Mesorhizobium shangrilense: one gene and its partner. The protein of the gene in region 1 interacts with the protein of each later gene in a pairwise test. Links are inferred from orthologs where the notes say so. Each region holds a gene or a part of one and is shown on either strand. Other genes may lie near its edges.

Region 1 (10,434 bases):
GCGCTCGGACCGATAGCCGGCGCGCTGATCGCCGAATGGTTCGGCTGGCGCGGCGTCTTCGTCGCGCTCGGCATTCCTGCGCTGGCGATGCTCGTGCTGGTGCTTCCCGCCTGGCATGAGACACGGGCGGTGAGCGCAGGGCCACGCAGGATGGCATTCGGCAAGGTTCTGCGCAGCGCGTCCTTCTGGGCCTATACCTTCACGTTCGGTACAGCCATGGGCTCGTTCTTCGTGTTCTTTTCCACCGCGCCGCGCGTCTTGATCGAGAAGGCCGGCTGGTCGGAAATCACCTTCAGCCTTGGCTTTGCGACGGTAGCGGTCGCCATGATAGCGACCACGCGCTTCGCGAGGCGCATGATCGATCGCTGGGGAACGGCCGGCAGCGCCATGCGGGGCGCCGCGCTGCTGCTCGCCGGCGCTGGCCTGCTGCTTGCTGGCGCGCTGGCGGGCGGGCCTTCGCTCTGGACGTTCGTCGCCCCCATGTGGCTGGTTGCCGTCGGCATCGTCGTGACGACGTCCGTCACCGCGAACGGAGCGCTGGCCGAGTTCGGCGACATCGCGGGCTCGGCGGTCGGCCTGCACTTCTGCATCCAGAGCATCATTGTCGGTGTGGTGGGGACGGCGTTCGTCGTCGCCCTTGGCGGCGATACCGTGTGGCCGCTGATCGCCAATGTCGCAACCATGTCGGCGCTCACACTGATGGCGCTGTTCCACATCAGCGGCAAAAGGCAGGCGGTCCCGCGCACCTGATTCTTGCGCGACACTGCTGTGGACGCGCCGCGCAACCGCGCGGCGCTGCCGCCGGCGTCGCGATCAGGGCTTGGAGTTCCCGGAGGAACGCTGGTCAGGCAGCCGACTTGAGTTCCGCGATCACGCCGACGATGTCATCCACCACGGTCTCGACCAGCGTAGGGTCGTCCGCCTCGGCCATGACGCGGATCACCGGCTCGGTGCCGGAAGGGCGGATGACGAGGCGGCCGCTGGAGCCGAGGCGCGAGCGCGCATCCTCGATCGCCGACTTCACCAAGGCATTCTCGAGCGGCTTGTCACCCGAGAACCGTACGTTCTTGAGCACCTGCGGCACCGGCTCGAACTTCTTGGCGACCTCGCTCACCGGCTTGCCTGCGCGCTTCACGCAGGCCAGCACCTGCAGGGCCGACACCAGGCCGTCGCCGGTGGTCGAGAAATCGGACAGCACGATGTGGCCGGACTGCTCGCCACCGACGTTGAAGCCGTGCGCGCGCATGTGCTCGACCACGTAGCGGTCGCCGACCTTGGTGCGCTGGAGCGACAGGCCGATGTCGCCGAGGAAGCGCTCGAGGCCGAGGTTGGACATCACCGTCGCGACGATGCCGCCCCCGGCGAGGCGACCGCTCTGGTTCCAGGATTCGGCGATCATCGCCATGATCTGGTCGCCGTCGACCACGCTGCCGTTCTCATCGACGATCAGCATGCGGTCGGCGTCGCCGTCGAGCGCGATGCCGACGTCGGCGCGCACCTCGTGGACCTTCTTCTGCAGGCTTTCCGGATGGGTCGATCCGCATTCCTGGTTGATGTTGAAGCCGTTCGGCTCGTCGTTGATCGTCACGACGTCCGCGCCGAGTTCCCACAGCGCCGCCGGCGCCACCTTGTAGCCGGCGCCGTTGGCACAATCGATCACGATGCGAAGACCCGACAGCGACATGGAGCGCGGCAGGGTGCGCTTGGCGAACTCGATGTAGCGGTCATGCACGCCGTCGACGCGCTTGGCGCGGCCGAGCGAATCCGTGTCGGCGAGCTTGATCTCGATCTCCTCGTCTAGCATCGCCTCGATGCGCCCCTCGATCTCGTCGGAGAGCTTGTAGCCGTCGGGGCCGAAGAGCTTGATGCCGTTGTCGTGGTAGGGGTTGTGCGAGGCCGAGATCATCACGCCGATGTCGGCGCGCAGCGAGCGCGCGAGCATAGCGACGGCTGGCGTCGGCACCGGGCCGAGCAGGAACACGTCCATGCCCGCCGCACAGAAGCCCGCGACCATCGCGTTCTCGATCATGTAGCCCGAAAGGCGCGTGTCCTTGCCCAGCACGACGCGATGGCGATGCTTGCCGCGATGGAACGACATCCCCGCGGCCATGCCGACCTTCATCGCAACTTCCGCGGTCATCGGAAACTTGTTCGCTTGTCCGCGAATGCCGTCGGTTCCGAAATAGCGCTTTGACATCTATGGGCGTCCCACCGAATCTCAGTCAGCGCATATGCCATATCGGCCGCGCCGTCAGGCATCACTTTGTGTGATTATTTATTACGAAACCTTAGAAAAGCGTGCATTTGCAACAGGGTTAATCCCTACTTGAGGGATGAAATCCACGCGCTCAGCAGCGCCACGGCATCGGGATCGGCGAGATGGCGGCCGAGCTCCGGCATCATGACGCCGGCTTCCGTGCTCTCCACGCGATAGAGTAGGATCGACCTCTCCGGCTCGCCCGGCGCGATGTCGAAGTCGCGGCCGCCCGAGCCCTTGCCTGCCGCCACCGGCCGTTTGCGGATGCCGTAGGCCACAGGGTCCTGTTCGCCCCATGTCAGGAAAAGACCCGAATTGCTGGCCGGGCCCTCGCGGCGATGGCAATGCGCGCAATTGACGTCGAGCCAGGCCCGCGCCCGCAGATCGAGCGATGCGGCCGCATCGCGCCAGTCCGGCACGGCCGGCGCGGCGGCAGGCTCCGGCGCGCCCACGAGAACGCCCGCGGCCGCCCAGTGCCCGAGCTGGTTCTCTTCCACGCCGGCATATGAATGGTTCCGGTTCAGGTTGCGCGCCTTCGGCCCCAGCGGCACGATCTCCCCGCCCAAGGCGTGGCACCCCTTGCACTGGTTCTTGTTCGGCACCGAATAGCTGAACTGAAGCGGCGTTCCGTCGGCGGTCGTTGTCGCAATGTCCACCTTCGCCCCGGCGATCTTCAGCACCGCGTCCGTCTGCGCGTCGTTCCAGAGATAGGCCCAGGCCTGCCACCCCGTTTGCTGACGCAGCAGCACCCTCGTCTCCACCAGCCGCAGGTTCTGGTCGGGCTGCCGGTAGTCCGCAGGGAAGGCAAAGGTCTTGATCAACGCCGACCCGACCGGAAACGCGAACGCCTCGACCTCGTCGTAGATGGCCTGCTTGCCGGCTGGCACATAGACAAATCGAGTTTTCATCGCGCCGTCGGAAAAGAGCGGCGTGTTGAGATCGAAGGGGACGACGCCGGCGGCGGGCGCCTGGCCCCGCAGGTCGCCGAAGAAGCCGAACTCCGACAGCGACTTTGGCGGCGATTTGGCGAGAATGAGATCGTCAGCCGGTGCCGCATCCGCGCTCATGGCCGCGGCGATGCACAAGAGGGCGGCCGCTGCGCCGGCCGCGAAGCCTTCCGCCAACCAGCGCATCGTGCGCCTACGCCCCGCCGTCCTGCGGAAGCTTGACCGGCGCGGGCTCCGGCAGACTGCCCGCATAGGCCGAGATATCCTTGTCGGGCCACCAGCCCCAGGGCAGGAGCATGTTCGAGATGATCTTCAGGTTGGCGAAAGTCGTGCCTTCCGGCTCCGCGACATAGATGCGGTCCTCCGCCGCGACCCAGGATGCATACTCGGTCAGCTTCGTCGCACCATCCCACACGATGTCCGGAACCGGTGTCCCGGAGATTTCGCTGATGATGCTGCCGACCTCGCCGTCGGGTGCGCCGCCGCCCTCGCCGTAGACGTTGTCGTGCACGTAGACCCCGCGCGGCACGAACATGTAACTGTCGTCGTCATACTCGTTCGGGTAGGCCGCGATGAGCACATGCGTCGTACCGTTGCCGGCGAGCCGGTTGCCGAACACGTGCACGTTGCGGTTGGCCATCACCATGATGCCCATGCCCTTCGGCACCATCGCCACCGTATTGCCCCTCGGCGCGAAATTCGGCGTGTCGTTGTCGTGGACGTCATTGTCGAACACACGTACGTCGCGGCCGCCCTGCACCGGAAGGTTCGGCAGGTCGAACACCAGGATGCCGCCTGTGTTGCGCGTCGCGACATTGCCATAGACGTCGGCGCGCATGGAATTCTCGATCTCGATGCCGGCGACGTTGAACTCGGCGCGGCTGTTGCGCACGACGATGTCCTCGCTCTGGCCGACATAGATGCCGGCGTCTGCCGCGCCCTTCACGATTACGCCTTCGACCAGCACGTTCCTCGACGACACCGGATAGACGCCGTAAGCGCCGTTGTTCGCGTCGGGACCGTTTGTCCACTCGACGCGGAGATTGCGGAAGGTGATCTGGTCCGACCCCTTCGCCTTGACGCCGTCGCCCCTGGTGTCCTCGACCGCGAAATCCTCCAGCACGACCCGGTCGGAGGTCACCAGCAGCCCCTCCCCCGATCCGCTCTGGCCCTTGAAGGACAGGATCGTCTTGTCGTTCCCCACCCCCTTCACGGTCACGTCGTCGACGTCCAGCGACAGCCCCTCGGTGAGCTCGATGCGACCCTCCCCGATGCGCACAATGTCTCCCGGCTCGGCCATGATCAACGTCTCGACCAGACGCTCGGCCGCCCCTTCGCCGGCTTCGACGAGGCGCTCGGCGGCCTGGGCTGCGCCCGACAGCGCGCCATAGATCGTCATAACGGACAGGCCGATCGCGCCGATGCGCGCCAGCCGGTCCGCTGCCTGCCGGACGAAACCCTTCCCATCCCGCTTGAAGTGCATTTTAGTTCCTCCCCCTGCGGCGAGGATGAACACCACGTGTTCGGCATGTCAATGAAGCCCGCAGAACGCCGGGCCGCTATCTCACCGCGGGCAGGCCTCTTCCTCTCTTCCCGGCCAGCTGCCGGACCGGCATCGCTCGTCTCGATCGAGTGGACCAGCTCGCGAAACAGCCCCGACAGCGCCGCGCGAAAGGAAAACGCCGCGCGGTCTCCCGCGCGGCGCACAAACATTTACCTGTGGCGAGCCCGCTCGCCTGGACCGGCCTGGTCCTCAGCCTTGCGGCTGGGGCTCCATGCCGCCTTCCGGCTCTTCGCCGCCCTTCTTGCGGCGGCCGCCGGAGGCGCCGGCCTTCGGCACGGCCGAGCCGCGGCTCGGCGGCGTGTCGTCGCCCATGTCGCGCGCCGGCTTGTTGCCGGCGATCAGCTGCTTGATCTCCTCGCCCGAGAGCGTCTCGTATTCGAGCAGCCCTTCGGCGAGCGCGATCCATTCCTTCTTCTTCTTGGTCAGAACGGACTTGGCGGTGTTGTAGGCCTCGTCGATCAGGCGGCGCACCTCGGCGTCGATGATCTGCGCGGTTTCTTCCGAGACATTCTGAGTGCGAGCCACCGAGTGGCCGAGGAACACCTCTTCCTGGTTCTCGCCATAGGCCACCTGGCCGAGCTTGTCGGAGAAGCCCCAGCGCGTGACCATGGCGCGCGCCAGCTTGGTGGCCTGCTCGATGTCGGAGGAGGCGCCGGAGGTGATGTTCTCCTTGCCGAACTTGATCTCCTCGGCGACGCGGCCGCCCATCATGATCGCCAGGCGCGAGATCATGTACTTGTAGCTCATCGAGTAGCGGTCGCCCTCGGGGAGCTGCATGACCATGCCCAGCGCACGGCCGCGCGGGATGATGGTCGCCTTGTGGAGCGGATCGGCCGACGGCACGTTCAGCGCCAGGATGGCATGACCGGCCTCGTGATAGGCGGTCAGTTCCTTCTCCGCCTGGGTCATGGCAGAGGAGCGGCGCTCCGCGCCCATCATGATCTTGTCCTTGGCGTCCTCGAACTCTGCCATGGTGACCAGCCGCTTGTTGCGGCGCGCCGCCATCAGCGCGGCCTCGTTGACGAGGTTCATCAGGTCGGCGCCCGAGAAGCCCGGCGTCCCACGCGCGATGACCTTGAGGTCGACGTTCGGCGCCAGCGGCACGTTGCGGACGTGCACCTTGAGTATCTTCTCGCGGCCGATGATGTCCGGATTGGGCACCACGACCTGACGGTCGAAGCGGCCGGGACGCAGCAGAGCCGGGTCGAGAACGTCCGGACGGTTGGTCGCGGCGATCAGGATGATGGATTCGTTCGGCTCGAAACCGTCCATCTCGACCAGCAACTGGTTCAGCGTCTGCTCGCGCTCGTCGTTGCCGCCGCCGAGGCCGGCGCCGCGATGGCGGCCGACCGCGTCGATCTCGTCGATGAAGATGATGCAGGGCGCGTTCTTCTTGGCCTGCTCGAACATGTCGCGGACGCGGCTCGCGCCCACGCCGACGAACATCTCGACGAAGTCGGAACCGGAAATCGTGAAGAACGGCACGTTGGCTTCGCCTGCGACGGCGCGCGCGATCAGCGTCTTACCGGTGCCGGGAGGGCCTACGAGAAGGACACCGCGCGGAATCTTGCCGCCCAGCCGCTGGAATTTTTGAGGATCGCGCAGGAACTCGACGATCTCCTCCAGGTCTTCCTTGGCCTCATCGACGCCGGCGACGTCCTGGAAGGTGACACGGCCATGCGCTTCCGTGAGCAGCTTGGCCTTGGACTTGCCGAAGCCCATCGCGCGGCCCGACCCGGACTGCATCTGGCGCATGAAGAATATCCAGACGCCGAGGATCAGGATCATCGGCAGCCACGAGATCAGGTAGCCGAACAGCGTGTTGGAGCCGTCGGTCTCCGGCCGGGCGTTGATGGTGACGTTCTTCTCCTCGAGGCGCGAAACCAGCGTGTTGTCGCCCGGCGAATAGGTCTGGAAGCCGCTGGCGTTGTCGGCGTAGGTGCCCGAGATGCGGTCGCCTGCGATCGTCACGGACTTGATGCGTCCGGCGTCAAGCTCGGTGAGGAACTCCGAATAGGCGATCTCGCGCGAGGCGCCCCGCTGCTGCGGCGTCTGGAACAGATTGAACAGAGCGATCAAGAGAACGGCTATGATCGCCCACAGCGCCAGGTTGCGATAGTTCGGATTCATCAGGTGTCCCGCGGGCGCCGGATGTGCGCCCCTGCTGCATGAGTTTGGATGGGTCTAACATAGGTGGGGGTCGCCCCCTTGCCAAGAACTAGACCACGGTAGCGGTTAAGCTTCTTCCCCATTGTGGCCCGCAAATGGCGGGTTCGGAAAATTCGCCGCATCGATTAGCCGGGCCAATGTCTGCGCGAGTTCCACATCAAACGAGGGCAGGAACCTTCGCCAGGGTGCGAGCACCGGGAGCGCCCGCACATTCGGCCCCTCGCTCTGCGGCATGGTGGCGCGCGCGGCCTTGACGATGCTGGGGGGGAGCGTTGGCGATGGCCCGGCGACCTCCTGATCGGCCGGCGCTCCATGTACCCGCGCGTTCGGCGCACTGTCTTCCTCGAGGACGGCATAACGCCCGTCCCAGATCGTCCCGGGCAGCGCAGGTCCCGCCGGCGCCCCTCTACGCTCCCGGTAGAGGAACACGCCCGTCTTTCGAGCGTCGATCACCGTCCGGGAAAGCGTTGCCCGGAACGCACCCTCGCGCAGCCGGCGCAGCATGTCCGCCACCCTCCCGGCGTCGGGCAGATGCTCGACGCCGCCGACGACCGCCATCAGAGCACGAAGGGCAAGCAGCGCCCCCTCTTCATCCCCTCCCCCGGCAAAATCGGATGCAAGGCGTACCAGGCCTTGCATCGGGCGATCGGCATGGGCCTCGATCAATGCCGCGGCACGGCCGCCGAGCGCCTCTCGCGCGACTCCGGCGCGCGTCGCGGCCTCGAGCAGGGCGCCCACCCGGTGCCCGGCGGGGTCGCATAGCAGGTCGCGCCGCATCCGCGCCCGTTCATAGGTCGTGTCGAGGTTGGTCGGATCGTCGATCCAGGCCACCTCATTCTGGGTCAGAAATCGCCGCAGCGCATCGCGCCGCGTAGCCAGCAGCGGCCGCACGAGCCAGGTCTGGCCGTCGAACAGCGTCGCGGGAGCCATCCCCGCCAGTCCGCGGCCGTCGCCTCGCGCCTGGCGCATGGCGACCGTTTCCGCCTGGTCGTCGGCCGTATGCCCGGTGACGACGATATCCGAGTTCTCGCTACGCGCTGCGTCCGACAGCAGACCGTAGCGCGCCAGCCGTGCCGCTGCAGAGACGCCCCGGGACGGCTTGTCGCCGGTCCAGTTCAGCGTCCTGTGGGCAATGCCGCGCGCCGCGCAGATCCGGCCGACCGTCTCGGCTTCGAGGCGGGATTCCGGACGCAGTTGGTGATCGATGGTGACGGCGATAAGCCGCGGGGTAGCTTCGCGACGCTCCAGCCATCGTTGCAGGAGCAGCAGCATGGCGAGCGAGTCGCTGCCGCCTGATACGGCGGCGATCAGCGCCGGGCGGCGCGTCAGGTCGAAGGGGGAAAAAATCTGGTCCGGATCGAAGTCCGACCGGTGGCTCAGCACGCGGCGAGCGCCTGTTCCTGCTTGACGCGCTGCTTCAGTGCATCGGGAGCGTTGGGAAAGCGCTTGCCGACCTCGGCGAAGGTGGCGCAGGCGACGTCCTTCTGGTTCATGCCTGCCAGCGACACGCCGAGCTTGAGCAGCATGTCCGGGGCCTTCTTGGCCTTCGGGTAGTTCTTGCCTGCGGCCAGGAAGACCTCAGCCGCCTGGCTGTACTTTTGCTGCCCAAGCAGGGACTCGCCGAGCCAGTAGTTGGAATCAGCAGCCTTGGCATCTGACGGGAAGTGCGCGATGTGATCGCGGAAACCCGCTTCGGCATTCGCATAGTCACCCGACAGCACGAACTGGTAGGAGTTGCGGTAAAGCTCCTCCGGATCGTCCGTCTTGGGCAGCGCGGCGACATCGACGCCCGCGGACGGATTGTTGCCGTTGGCCTGCGGCAGCAGATCGACCGGATCGGTGGTGCTGGAGGTGACGTTGCCGTCCTTGTCCACCGTGATGGTGCCGAAGTTGCGCGGGGCTTCGCCGGTCTTCACGGTTCCGCTGGCACCGCCGGAAGCCGAACTTCCGCCGGCATCGGCTGGCGGAAGTTCCGCCAGCGAGGTGTCGTTGGTTGTCGTCGCCGGCGCGCCGCCGGCTGTTGCGCCTGCCCTGTCGGCCGGCTTCGCCGAAGGCGACTCCGCCACATTGCGGTTCTTGGAACCGCCTGCGTTGCCGGCCTTCTTCTCCAGTTCCTGCAGTCGGAACTCGTTGTCTTCCTGCATCTTGCGCATCTGCTCCTGCATCTGCAGGATCTGGAAGTTCAATTCCTCCAGCTTGCCGTTGAGCGAGCGGATCTGTTCCTCGAGCTGCATAACGCGCGGATCGCTGACTTGCGCGACCCGGATTTCGTCTGTCCGAGTCTCGAAGACGCCGGGCAGACCGGCGCCAGGCATCCGCTCAAGCAGGCCGCCGTCGTGCTGCGCAGCGACCGCTGCGCCGGAAACGAGCAGCAGCGCAAGCGTGCCGCTCAGGATTGATCGAAAGTGCATTCGTGTCTCACCGCCAATTGCGTGAATCCCATGTACGACGCCGGACCGCGAGCGGAGCGACGCATTTCCCAGATAGCAGGGCCCGAGACTTCGGCCAAATTTTGTTTCACCGTCGCTGGACATGCAAAACGCGTGGCGGTGCGCCGCATCTGCAACACATCGTTCCGGAGACGTGACGGTTTCAGCGGTCCGAAGGCTGCAGCTTCAGTTCGGGTCCACCGAAGGCAGGTTCAGGTGCTGCTCGACCCGCCGCACCCGCGCCTCGAGGTCGCTGAGGATTATGCCGTGCCCGACCACCGAGGTGTGGTATTCCATCACTGCGCGACGGAGGCCCACGATTTGCTCGCCCAGTTCCTTGCGGGTCTTCTTGTCCTCGACCTGCAACCTGGCGATGTCCGACGCTACATCTGCCCGCAGCGAACGTATCTCGGATGCGAGATCTGCCCGCAACCCGGAGAGATCCGTCTTCGTCGCCATCTCGGTACGGATGTCGCCCATCTCGGCGCGCATCTCGCGCAGCATGCGCAGGATCAGGCTCTCGGGCTCGTCGTTCATGTTGCATTGTTACCACAGTGCGCGGGAGCAACACAATCCGCCAGGGGCGGCATCCTCCGCAAAGCAAAACGGCGGCCCGAGGGCCGCCGTTGCAAAACCTGCGTCATTGAAGGCCGGCTTAGCTGCCGGCGCCGCCGAGCACGGTGACGGCGCGGCGGTTCTGCGACCAGCACGAGATGTCGTCGCAGACGGCCACCGGGCGCTCCTTGCCGTAGGAGATCGTGCGCAGACGGTTGCTCGCCACGCCCTGGCCGACCAGGAAGTCGCGGGTGGCGGCGGCGCGGCGGGCGCCGAGCGCGATGTTGTATTCGCGCGTGCCGCGCTCGTCGGCGTGGCCTTCGATGGTGATGGCGTAGTTGCGATACTGGTTCAGCCAGCGGGCCTGCTTGGCCAGCGTCGCCTGGGCATCTGCCCGGATCGCGGAGGAGTCGAGGTCGAAGAAGATGCGGTCGCCGACATTGACCGTGAAGTCCTGCGCCGAGCCGGGCGTCGCCGCGCCGGCGCCATTGAGGCCAAGGTCGGCAGCGCTGT
Region 2 (10,388 bases), 1.0 Mb from region 1 along the record:
ACAATGCCCACGGTCACCGTGCCGCCGAGGCCGAACGGGTTGCCGATCGCCATCACCCAGTCGCCGATCCTGAGCTTGCTCGAATCCCCGAATTTTACGGCTTTCAGCTTCTTCAGCTTCGGATCGACCTTAAGTACCGCAATGTCGGTCTTGGTGTCGGTGCCGACGAGTTCGGCCTTCAGCTTGGAGCCGTCGGAGAAGTTGACCTCGATCTCATCCGAATCCGCAATCACATGATTGTTGGTGACCACGATGCCTTTTTCCGCATCGATCACGAAGCCCGAGCCGAGCGACTGCACCTTGCGGTCGCCGCCTCCGTCTTCGCCCTGCCTGTCGTTGAAGAAGTCGTCGAAGAAATCCTGGAACGGCGAGCCTTCGGGAAGCTGCGGCATCGGCACTGCGTCTGGCGTTTCCGATCCCGCCACCTTTTGCGTGGTCGAGATGTTCACCACCGATTCGAGCAGCCCTTCGGCAAGGTCGGCGACTGACGCGGGTCCCTGTGCGGAGGCGGGCGCGACGAATGCCGGCGCGGACGCCGCGGCGATCATGCTCGCTGCCGTGAAGCTGACCAGCGACCGGCGCAATGCGGTCAGGATTTTCGGCGTCATCGGTCAGGCTCCCGTTGAATCTGGATCAGCGCCGGTTCAGCGCAACCGTCTTGTTGGCTCAAAATAGGGCGTGTTTGCGGCCCACGCCATGCGGGTCGTGGATAAATGCCGGGTTATCCGCGAACAAGCCAGACGACCGCTACGCCGGCAGCGATGACGGCGAGGCCGATGCTGCGCAGCCGATGTTCGGGCATGTCGATGACATCTGCGGCAAGCCGCTTGGCAAGGCTGGGGAACCCGCCATAGACGAGGCCCTCGAACACCATCACCAGTCCGAGGGCCGCCAGAAAGTCGCTCACCTGCGCAGCTTTATTGCGCTGGCGCCGCGGAGGCGGCTGGCGGGGTCGCCGCGGCGGCCGGCGCCTGCGGCGTGCCGCCGCCCGTTCCGGCGCCGCCGGCGGGATCGCTGAAGAAGCGGAAGAATTCCGAATCCGGCGACAGCACCATCGTCGTACCGGTCCCTTCCAGCGCCTGATTGTAGGCGTTCATCGAGCGATAGAATTCGAAGAACTTCTCGTCGCGCTGGAAGGCGTCGGCGAAGATCCGGCTGCGCTCGGCTTCGCCCTCGCCTCGCTGGATCTCGGAATCGCGCTGCGCCTCGGCGACGATCTCCACGACCTCGCGGTCGGCGCGGGCGCGGATGCGCTGCGCCGCCTCGCGGCCGCGAGCCCGCAGGCGCTCGGCCTCGGCCAGGCGCTCGGCCTTCATGCGGTCGTAGGTCTGCTGCGAAACCTCGGCGGTCAGGTCGGTCCGGCGGATGCGCACGTCCTCGATCTCGAGGCCAAGCGACGTCGCGTCGGGCCGCAGCTGGTCGCGTACCTCGCGCATCATGGCGGCGCGCTCTTCCGAAAGCGCCGCCTCGAAACCACGCACGCCGTAAACCCGGCGAAGCGCCGCGTCGAAGCGGGTGCGCAGCCGCTGTTCGGCCAGATCGACGCTACCCGACACGGTCTGTCGGAACACCCGCGGATCGCTGATGCGGTAGGCGACGAAAGCGTCCACTTCGTAGAACTTGCCGCCTGACACCTGAACGCGGATGTCATCCAGGTCGAAGCGCATGACGCGGTCCTCGATGATCTGGACGTTGTCGGCGTCGAACATGGCGAACGGCGCCTTGAAGTAGATTCCCGGCTCGGACTTGACGTCGACGATCTCGCCGAAGCGGAGCACGATCGCCTGCTCCCGCTCGTTCACGACGAACACGGCCGAGTAGATCAGGAACAGGATGACGGCGGCGATGACGCCGATGATGGGCAGACGGTTGGACATCAGTTGTTTCCTTCCGCCGGAGCGCGCTTCTGCAGCTCGGGCAGCGGCAGATAGGGCACCACCCCCTGGCCGTTGCCCTGCTGGACGATCACCTTGTTGGAGTCGCGCAGCACGCGCTCCATCGTTTCGAGGTAGAGGCGCTGGCGCGTCACGTCAGGCGCCTTCGCGTACTCGTCGTAGACGGAGATGAAGCGCTGCGCCTCACCCTGCGCCTCCTGCACGACCCGGTTCTTGTAGGCTGCCGCCTCTTCGCGGATCTGCGCGGCCTGTCCGCGCGCCTGGCCGAGCTTCTGGTTGGAGTATTGATTGGACTCCTCCACGAAGCGGTCCTCATCCTGCTCGGCACGCTGCACCTCGTCGAACGCGTCCGCCACTTCGCGCGGCGGCGCCACGTCTTCGATCGAGATCGCGTTGATATTCAGGCCCGCGCCATACTGGTCGAGGGTCGCCTGCACGATGCCGCGCACGTCTTCCGCGATGCCCTGACGGTCGTCACGGAAGATGTCCTGCGCCGGACGGCGGCCGACGGATTCGCGCATCGCGCTTTCAGCGATCTGGCGCACCATCTCGTCGGGCTGCGACACGTTGAAGAGATAGGCGACCGGATCGGCCACCTGGTAGGCGACGGAGAATTTAACGTCGACGATGTTCTGGTCGCCCGACAGCATCAGGCCGGTCGAGGAATTGCCGCGCGTCTCGCCGATATTGACCAGTTTTTCGGCCGTGTTGGCCTTTTCCACCGTCTCGATCGGCCACCAGTGGAAGTGCAGGCCTGGCTGCGACAGCTCCTGCTTCGGCTTGCCAAAGCGAAGCTCGACCGCGATCTCATCCGGCTGGACCGTGTACACCGACTGGAACACCCACAGAGCCACGACGGCGAGCGCAATGAGCCCGAAGAACGCCGGGCTCCCGGCGCCTCCGCCCCCGCTGCCGCCGGGCAGCACGCGCTTCAGCCGATCCTGGCCGCTCTTGATGATGTCTTCGAGCCCTGGCGGTGTGCCTTGTGGGCCCCTCGGGCCGCGTGGCCCCTGGCCCCATGGTCCCTGGCCGTTGCCGCCGCCCCATGGGCCGCCGCCACCGCCGCTCTGATTGTTCCAGGGCATAAAAGTCCTTTCGGATAAACTCCCGTCCGCATCTGTAGCGCGGACCCGCCAACCGCTTCTCTATAGGGACGCGCCATCGCGCTTTCAACGCACCTCAACCGCGCCGGCTTCATTTGCCGGTTCGGAAACGCTCATACAAGTGTATTTCTGCGCGACAAACTGCGTCTCTTGTACACGGTGTGCCGGGTTTCGTGCGTATCCCGCTCGCCCGCAGGCACATTCTCCGATGCGACAGGTTCCCAGACCTCCGGGTCGATAGGCGGAAATCGCGTGTCTCCGTCGGGCGCTGCCAGCACATGGGTAATGTGCAACTCATCTGCGATGGGCAGCGCCTGCGCGTAGATCTCGCCGCCGCCGATCACGCAGATTTCATCGGCTTCGGGCATGCAGCGTCCGCGCACCCGCGCCAGTGTGATGGCGTCGTCGAGCGAATGCACGACCTCCGCGCCGTCTGCCCGGAAGGTTCTGTCCCGCGTCACCACAACGTTCAGCCGTCCGGGCAGCGGGCGCTTGGGGAAACTCTCCCACGTCTTGCGGCCCATGACGATTGGATTGCCCATCGTATCCGCCTTGAAGCGCTTCATGTCCGACGACAGCCGCCAGGGCAAACCGTTGTCGCGTCCGATCACGCCATTCTCGGCAATCGCCACATGGATGGAGATGTTCAGGGCGCCCTCATCCATGGCTGGTTCCACACGCTGCGATCCTCATACCGCGATCGGCGCCTTGATCGTGGCGTCGGCGACATAGTTCTCCAGCCTGAAATCCTCATAGCGGAACGCGAAGAGGTCAGTCACCGCGGGGTTGATCCACATGGTCGGCAGCGGCTTCGGCGTGCGCTTCAGCTGCTCGCGCGCCTGCTCGAAATGGTTGGAGTAGAGATGCGCATCGCCGAGGGTATGGATGAACTCGCCGGCCTTGAGGCCGGTCACCTGCGCCACCATCATGGTCAGCAGCGCATAGGACGCGATGTTGAAGGGAACGCCAAGGAAGATGTCGGCCGACCGCTGGTAGAGCTGGCACGACAGCTTTCCGTCCGCGACGTAGAACTGGAAGAGGCAATGGCACGGCGGCAGCGCCATTTGGTCTACTTCCTCGGGATTCCAGGCCGAGACGATCAAACGTCGCGAATGAGGATTCTTGCGCAACTGGATGAGAAGATTCGCGATCTGGTCGATCTCGCCGCCGTCCTTCGTCGGCCACGAGCGCCACTGTTTGCCGTAGACCGGGCCGAGCTCGCCGTTCTCGTCGGCCCATTCGTCCCAGATCGTGACGCCGTGATCGTTCAGATACTTAATGTTGGTGTCGCCGGCCAGGAACCACAGCAGCTCGTGGATGATCGACTTCAGGTGCAGCTTCTTGGTCGTCGTAACGGGAAAACCGTCCGACAGGTCGAAGCGCATCTGGTAGCCGAACACGCCGCGCGTACCGGTCCCCGTGCGGTCGCTACGGTCGGAACCGTGATCGAGGACGTGTCGAAGGAGGTCTAGATACTGCCGCATGGCCGCCTGATCGATTCTGTAGGGAGCAATCATATAGGACGGCGGTCAGCCGGACCACAGTCCGTGTCCCTGCCTACACTAGTGCGAGCCGCGCCGCGCCAGCGGGCCGATGAGTTCGATCCTGTTTGTCCACACATATCCGTCGAAGGCAGCCGGCACACGCGCGAACTCCTCGGCGCTGTCGATGCCGGCCGTCCCCGGATCGCCGGCGCCATAGGGCCCGAGCAGGATGATGTCGCTGCCTGCGCCGCGCATGCGCTGCTGGAAGAGGTTCGGCCAGCCCCAAAGCCATGGCGCGATGTTGACCGGCACCATCACCATGGTGTCGCGGCAGGCTTCGGGCACATAGCCGGTCCAGCCCAGCGCCATGTAGCGCGTCATGCAGTGCACCAGGCCGCGCCTCGTCCAGCTCCTGGCCCCCGGGATGAGGCTTGCGGCCCGCGCGGTCGGCGCATCGCCGCCATAGACGCCCCAGACGGCCTCCTGCCAGCCAAGATTTTCGGCCGCCACCGCCGCCAGCATGTCGCCTTCCCGTGCCTCATTGCTCTTGAAATTGACGAGCAGGCGGCCCGGAACGGCGACAAGCACCTCCGGCAGCGTCGGCATCAGCCCAACACCCTTGCCGCGAAACGGGAACGTCCTGCCGCCGTCTGCGGTGTAGCCGTGGCCGATGTCGAGCGCCTTGAGCACCGCCATCGTCTGCTCACGGGTCACGCCCTTCCCGTTGGTGCGGCAATCGACAGTCCAGTCGTGCAGCACGGCGAGTTGACCGTCGGTCGTGGGATGCACGTCGAGTTCGACAATGTCAGCCCCGGCATCGAAGGCAGCCTGCATCGAAGGGATGGTGTTTTCGAGGAACGTGTGCGTCGGCGCAAAGATCCTCTCCGCAGTGCAGGTGTCGTTGGTCAGTCCCTCGCGGCTGTAGGTCTGGTGCACGCCGCGGTGGGCGATCAGCCGGACCGACGCGTTGGCCGGCGGCGAAACCCGCCACGACGCGTTCCAGACGTAGACTGCGGCCACGATCGCCGCGAAAACGATAAGGATCTTGCGCATTGGCTCCCCTGCCTGCGCCCCCGCGTCGGGGTTGTGCTTTTGGCAGGTGGCACAACTGTGGCGGCAAGCCGCATACGAACGCATTCGTCACAAGACGCTTCACATTGTCGGCCGGCATGCCTATATTCGCCCTGTCAGCTTGCTGACTATGGCGATAAACGGCCGATGAAATAAGCCATTCGGACCCGGGGGCGGTACCCGGCGCCTCCACCACAAGCCGCCGCGACCTTGCGAGAGGATCGGCGGCTTCTGATGGGGGCGAAATAGGATCGACGAGGGTGTAAAGATCGGACTTTTGCCCGGCATTGTACCACCGTTATCGGGCTAACCTTATAGTTGCCAACGACAACTATGCTGAGGCACGTCTCGCTGCTTAATGCGGCGCGATAGTCTCGAATCAAGCCCTAGGGGTTAGCACCTCTAGGCGGGGCTCGGAGGCGCCTGGCAACAGAAGCCTCCACTTCCCTCCCCTTATTCTCCCTTTCGATCGCCGAGCGACGACTTGCAGTGGTCCGCAACGAGGCCGCGCATCGGCACCGATTCGCCGTTCCAGGAGACTCCTCGATATGCCATCTGCGAGCAGTCGCTACATCGTGCTCACGGGAGGCCCCGGTGCAGGCAAGACGACCACCCTCGACCTGCTGAAGGCGGCCGGATACAGCGGAACTGTCGAAGCCGGGCGCGCAATCATCAAGGACCAGCAGGCGATCGACGGCCCGGCCCTGCCTTGGCGCGATCCGGCCCTGTTCGCCGAACATATGCTTGCCTGGGAAATGCGCTCCCACGCGCTCGCCGCCGGGACCGCCGGCGTCACCTTCTTCGACCGTGGCGTGCCCGATGTCATCGGCTACCTGCGGCTGAGCGGCCTGCCCGTTCCGCCCCATGTCGAGCGGGCCGCCCATGTCTTTCGCTACAGTCCGAGGGTTTTCGTCTTCCCCCCGTGGCGGGCGATCTTCGGCCAGGACGCCGAACGCAAGCAGGATTTCGCCGAGGCCGAGCGAACCTTCGAGGCAGTGCGCGGCGCCTACCTCGACCTCGGCTATGCGTGCGTCGAGGTGCCGCCCGCACCGCCGCCCCAGCGCGCCGCCTTCATCCTCCAGAGCGTCGGCCTGAACTCGGCCGCAATCTGAAATGAAGCGGCGCGCCGAAAGGGCGGGCCGACTTCCTTTTCTTCCGATGGCTATTCGGCAGGAGTCATTTCGAGGTTCCTGGCTGGGCGGCGCGAACGCAGCGTCACCAGCGTGAGCAGCAGCGCGATGGTCGCGCACGCTGCAATGCCCGTCACCATCGGCATCGGCCTGCCGTCGGCGAATATGCCGGTCACCATCATCGCGGCGACGCCCGTGACCATGTGAAGCGTGCCCATGAGCGCGGATGCGGTGCCGGCATTCTCGCCATGCTCCTCCATCGCCAGCACCGACGTGGTCGGAATGACGAGACCAAGGAAGCCGTAGCCGACGAACAGCATCGCTGCGATGAAGTACAGCGACTCCACCCCGGAGACCGTCGCCGCGAACATGGCGATCATCACGGCCGCGTATCCGAACACCGCGAAGCGCACGACGCGGCCCAGCCCGTATTTTGCCGTCGCCCACCCGCTGAACTGCGAGACCGTGAAGAACGACACCGCGTTCACCGAGAAGAACAGGCTGTAGGCCGAGGGCGACATGCCGACGAAGGACGAGTTGGCCAGGTAGACGAAGAAGCTGGCGACACCGAAGCCGCCGATCAGCGAGAGGCCGACAAAATTCCGGTCGACCGACAGTTGCCGATACCCTTTCCAGGCTGCGCCGAACGACCCACCCTTGCGGGCCTCCGCCGGGCGCGTCTCCTCGAGCCCGACCATCATGAGGAGAAAGCCGAGCAGCGCGGCGATGGTGACGGCCCAGAACACGGCGCGCCATCCGAAGGCGTCGATGATGAAGCTGCCCGTGAGCGGCGCCAGGATCGGCGAGATGCTGAACACCAGCATCAGCAGCGACATCAGCCGCGCTGCCTCCGGCCCTGTGTGGAGGTCGCGCACGACCGCGCGCGGCACGACCATGCCGGCGCTCGCGCCAAGTCCCTGCAGCAGCCGGAAGAAGATCAGCCAGCCGACGTCGGGCGCCAGCGCCGCACCCACGCTGGACAGCGCGAAGACGACGAGGCCGCCGTAGAGCACCGGCTTGCGCCCATGGATGTCGGCCAGCGGACCGACCACCAGCGGAGCGACTGCCAGGGCGAGGAACATCACAACGAGGCTCATCTGGACGGCCATGTCGCTGGCGCCGAGATCAGCGCCGATGGTCGGCAGCGCCGGCAGGTACATGTCGATTGCGAACGGTCCGATGGCCGAAACGAGGCCGAGCACGATCGCGTAGCGGAAGTAATTCGTACGCATGCCAATTCTCTTTGGGTTGTCGTCGGAACCCCCTGCCGGCCCGTCGAAAAAAACGACGGGCGGGCCCGTCATTTCGCGAAGCTTACCGTCGGGTAATGTCCATTCTTTTAGACAGGCTTGTCCAACTGATCAACCGCATGTATAAAAAATCTCAATGATACCTGTCATTGCTCCTGACATCGGCTCCCTAAGAGGCCACGCCGCCAAGCGGCTCTCGATTCTCGACGCGGCAGCCCATGTGTTTTGCCGGGAAGGCTACGGCGGCGCGAACATCGATATGGTGGCGATGGAGGCTGGCGTCTCGCGTCAGACCATCTACAACCACCACGGCGACAAGGAAAAACTGTTCCTGGCGGTCGTCCGGGAGGTGACCGAGCGCATCAACGCCGGGATCTTCGACACGCTCTCCACCTTCCCCGACAAGCCCGGGGACCTGCACGCCGACCTCACGGCCTTCGGCATCCGCATGGTTCGCAACTGCATCTGCAGCCGCGACGGCCGGTTCCTCCGCAAGCTCATCCAGAGCGAGGGCGATCGCTATCCGGAGCTCTTCGCGACCTGGCTGAAGGACGGCCCGGGCCGCACCTGGTCCGCGCTCGCGGCCCGTTTCGCCCGGCTGGCGCTCGCCGGCCATCTGCAACTCGACGACCCCGATCTCGCCGCGCGGCAGTTTCTTGCCCTGGTGCGGGTCGACCTGGAGATGGGCATGATGCTCGGCGTCACGCCCACGGAGTCGGAACTGCAGACCTCCGCCTCTGCCGCCGTCACTACTTTCCTGCGCGCCTATGCGCGCGCGGACCGACCCTGACCCGCCACTCCGGTCCGGCATGAGGCGCCGCCGGGCTGCTCATCCTGCCGCAGTGCACTATCTGCGGTTTACCTCGCCAAGAAGCTTGGTTAGACGTAAGATGTGACTCACGAAGCAGGCTGACCGGACACCTATGGCCGAAGACCATTTACGCTATGACATTCTGGTCCAGGAGGCCCTGCGCGGCGTTATGCGCAAGGTGCTGACGGAAGTGTCGCGCACCGGCCTGCCGGGCAATCATCACTTCTTCATCACCTTCCTGACGGGGGCTCCCGGCGTTCGCATCTCGAGCCGGCTGCGTGAGCGCTATCCGGAGCAGATGACCATCGTCCTGCAATTCCAGTACTGGGACCTGAAGGTCTCCGAAGCGGGATTCGAGGTGGGCCTTTCCTTCTCCGACGTGCCGGAAAAGCTGGAGATACCTTTCTCGGCAGTACGCGGCTTCTACGACCCGTCGACCAATTTCGAGCTGGAGTTCGACGCAAGGGCGGAGGAAAGCGCTGCCGCCCTGCCTGTCGAGCCGCCGGCCAAGCTGGAGGCCGTTCCGAAGGCAGCGGCGCCGGCTGCCAAGTCCGACGCCAAGAAGGACACCGACGCAGCAAAGCCCGACACCAAGGGCGCCGACGTCGTCTCCCTCGACGCCTTCCGCAAGAAGTAACCCGTGGCCGAAATCGTCAACCTGCGCCAGGCCCGCAAGCGCAAGGAGCGTGCGGACCGCGATCGTGTGGCTGCCGAGAACCGCGCGCTCCACGGGCGCAGCAAGGCCGAGCGCCAGCGTGACGAAGTGGCTGCAGCGCGTGCCGCGGCGGACCTCGACGGCCATCAGCGTGAACGCCGGGACGACCCGGATTGAGCCTCGTCGTCAAGCGATCCATCTCGATCCGCGGTCATCGCACGAGCTTTTCCCTTGAGCAGCCCTTCTTCGACGACCTGGCGCGGATCGCCACTGCCCGCGGCATGCCGCTGGCCGCCCTCGTCGCCGAGATCGATGGCAACCGCCCTTCCGGCGCCAACCTGTCGTCGGCCATCCGGCTTCATGTCCTGGAGTGGGCGAAATCTGGCCACGTGGAGGACCCGTCGAAGCCGGGCATGGGCGTCGACCGCGGCACGTCCGCGAAGGACGTGAGCGTATAGAACGGCCCGGACGGCCGGCGAATGTCTTACTTGTCGACCATCGTCGCAGGCTGCACCTGCTGCGGGATCAGCCCGGGACCGTCAACCGCGCCGCGCCGCTTCGATCGCGGCGACATCGATCTTCTTCATGTCCATCATGGCGTCGAAAGCGCGTTTTGCTTCGCTGCCGCCGGCAGCCATAGCCTCGGTCAGCACGCGCGGCGTGATCTGCCAGGAGACGCCCCATCGGTCCTTGCACCAGCCGCACGCGCTCTCCTGGCCGCCATTGCCGACGATGGCGTTCCAGTAGCGGTCGGTCTCCTGCTGGTCGTCAGTGGCGATCTGGAACGAGAAGGCCTCGTTGTGCTTGAACCTGGGGCCGCCATTGAGGCCGAGGCAGGGAATACCCGCGACGGTGAACTCCACCGTCAGGACGTCTCCCGCCTTGCCGGACGGGTAGTCGCTCGGCGCACGGTGAACGGCATTCACCGAACTGTTCGGAAAAGTCTCGGCGTAGAAGCGGGCCGCGCCTTCTGCGTCCCCGTCATACCA

The links.
Region 2: the proteins of ftsH (region 1) and hflK interact in binary tests that used the Escherichia coli proteins (3 or more experiments, as listed by UniProt). The link is inferred for Mesorhizobium shangrilense from one-to-one orthologs.

What each region holds. Positions count from the first base shown.
Region 1 is NZ_JAQGPN010000001.1:1,395,796-1,406,229, reverse strand. The notes cover bases 4,429-7,339. They hold ftsH (ATP-dependent zinc metalloprotease FtsH), read right to left. Parts: upstream 6,899-7,339; coding sequence 4,958-6,898; downstream 4,429-4,957. Other genes in these bases: tilS (tRNA lysidine(34) synthetase TilS), read right to left, coding at 7,004-7,339; PD284_RS06950 (parallel beta-helix domain-containing protein), read right to left, coding at 4,429-4,687. Also shown: cml (CmlA/FloR family chloramphenicol efflux MFS transporter), read left to right, coding at 1-750; glmM (phosphoglucosamine mutase), read right to left, coding at 845-2,197; PD284_RS06955 (SO2930 family diheme c-type cytochrome), read right to left, coding at 2,323-3,390; more of PD284_RS06950, read right to left, coding at 3,398-4,428; more of tilS, read right to left, coding at 7,340-8,320; tol-pal system protein YbgF, read right to left, coding at 8,314-9,348; PD284_RS06930 (hypothetical protein), read right to left, coding at 9,553-9,903; peptidoglycan-associated lipoprotein Pal, read right to left, coding at 10,022-10,434. UniProt on the Escherichia coli protein: Acts as a processive, ATP-dependent zinc metallopeptidase for both cytoplasmic and membrane proteins. Plays a role in the quality control of integral membrane proteins.
Region 2 is NZ_JAQGPN010000001.1:2,424,830-2,435,217, reverse strand. The notes cover bases 929-3,793. They hold hflK (FtsH protease activity modulator HflK), read right to left. Parts: upstream 2,981-3,793; coding sequence 1,877-2,980; downstream 929-1,876. Other genes in these bases: PD284_RS11770 (thymidylate synthase), read right to left, coding at 3,688-3,793; PD284_RS11775 (dihydrofolate reductase), read right to left, coding at 3,112-3,663; hflC (protease modulator HflC), read right to left, coding at 929-1,877. Outside these bases: PD284_RS11795 (DegQ family serine endoprotease), read right to left, coding at 1-608; PD284_RS11790 (DUF2065 domain-containing protein), read right to left, coding at 722-907; more of hflC, read right to left, coding at 918-928; more of PD284_RS11770, read right to left, coding at 3,794-4,482; PD284_RS11765 (glycerophosphodiester phosphodiesterase family protein), read right to left, coding at 4,561-5,535; PD284_RS11755 (AAA family ATPase), read left to right, coding at 6,102-6,665; PD284_RS11750 (multidrug effflux MFS transporter), read right to left, coding at 6,716-7,915; PD284_RS11745 (TetR/AcrR family transcriptional regulator), read left to right, coding at 8,070-8,723; PD284_RS11740 (SspB family protein), read left to right, coding at 8,857-9,381; PD284_RS11735 (DUF4169 family protein), read left to right, coding at 9,385-9,576; PD284_RS11730 (ribbon-helix-helix domain-containing protein), read left to right, coding at 9,573-9,857; PD284_RS11725 (VOC family protein), read right to left, coding at 9,939-10,388.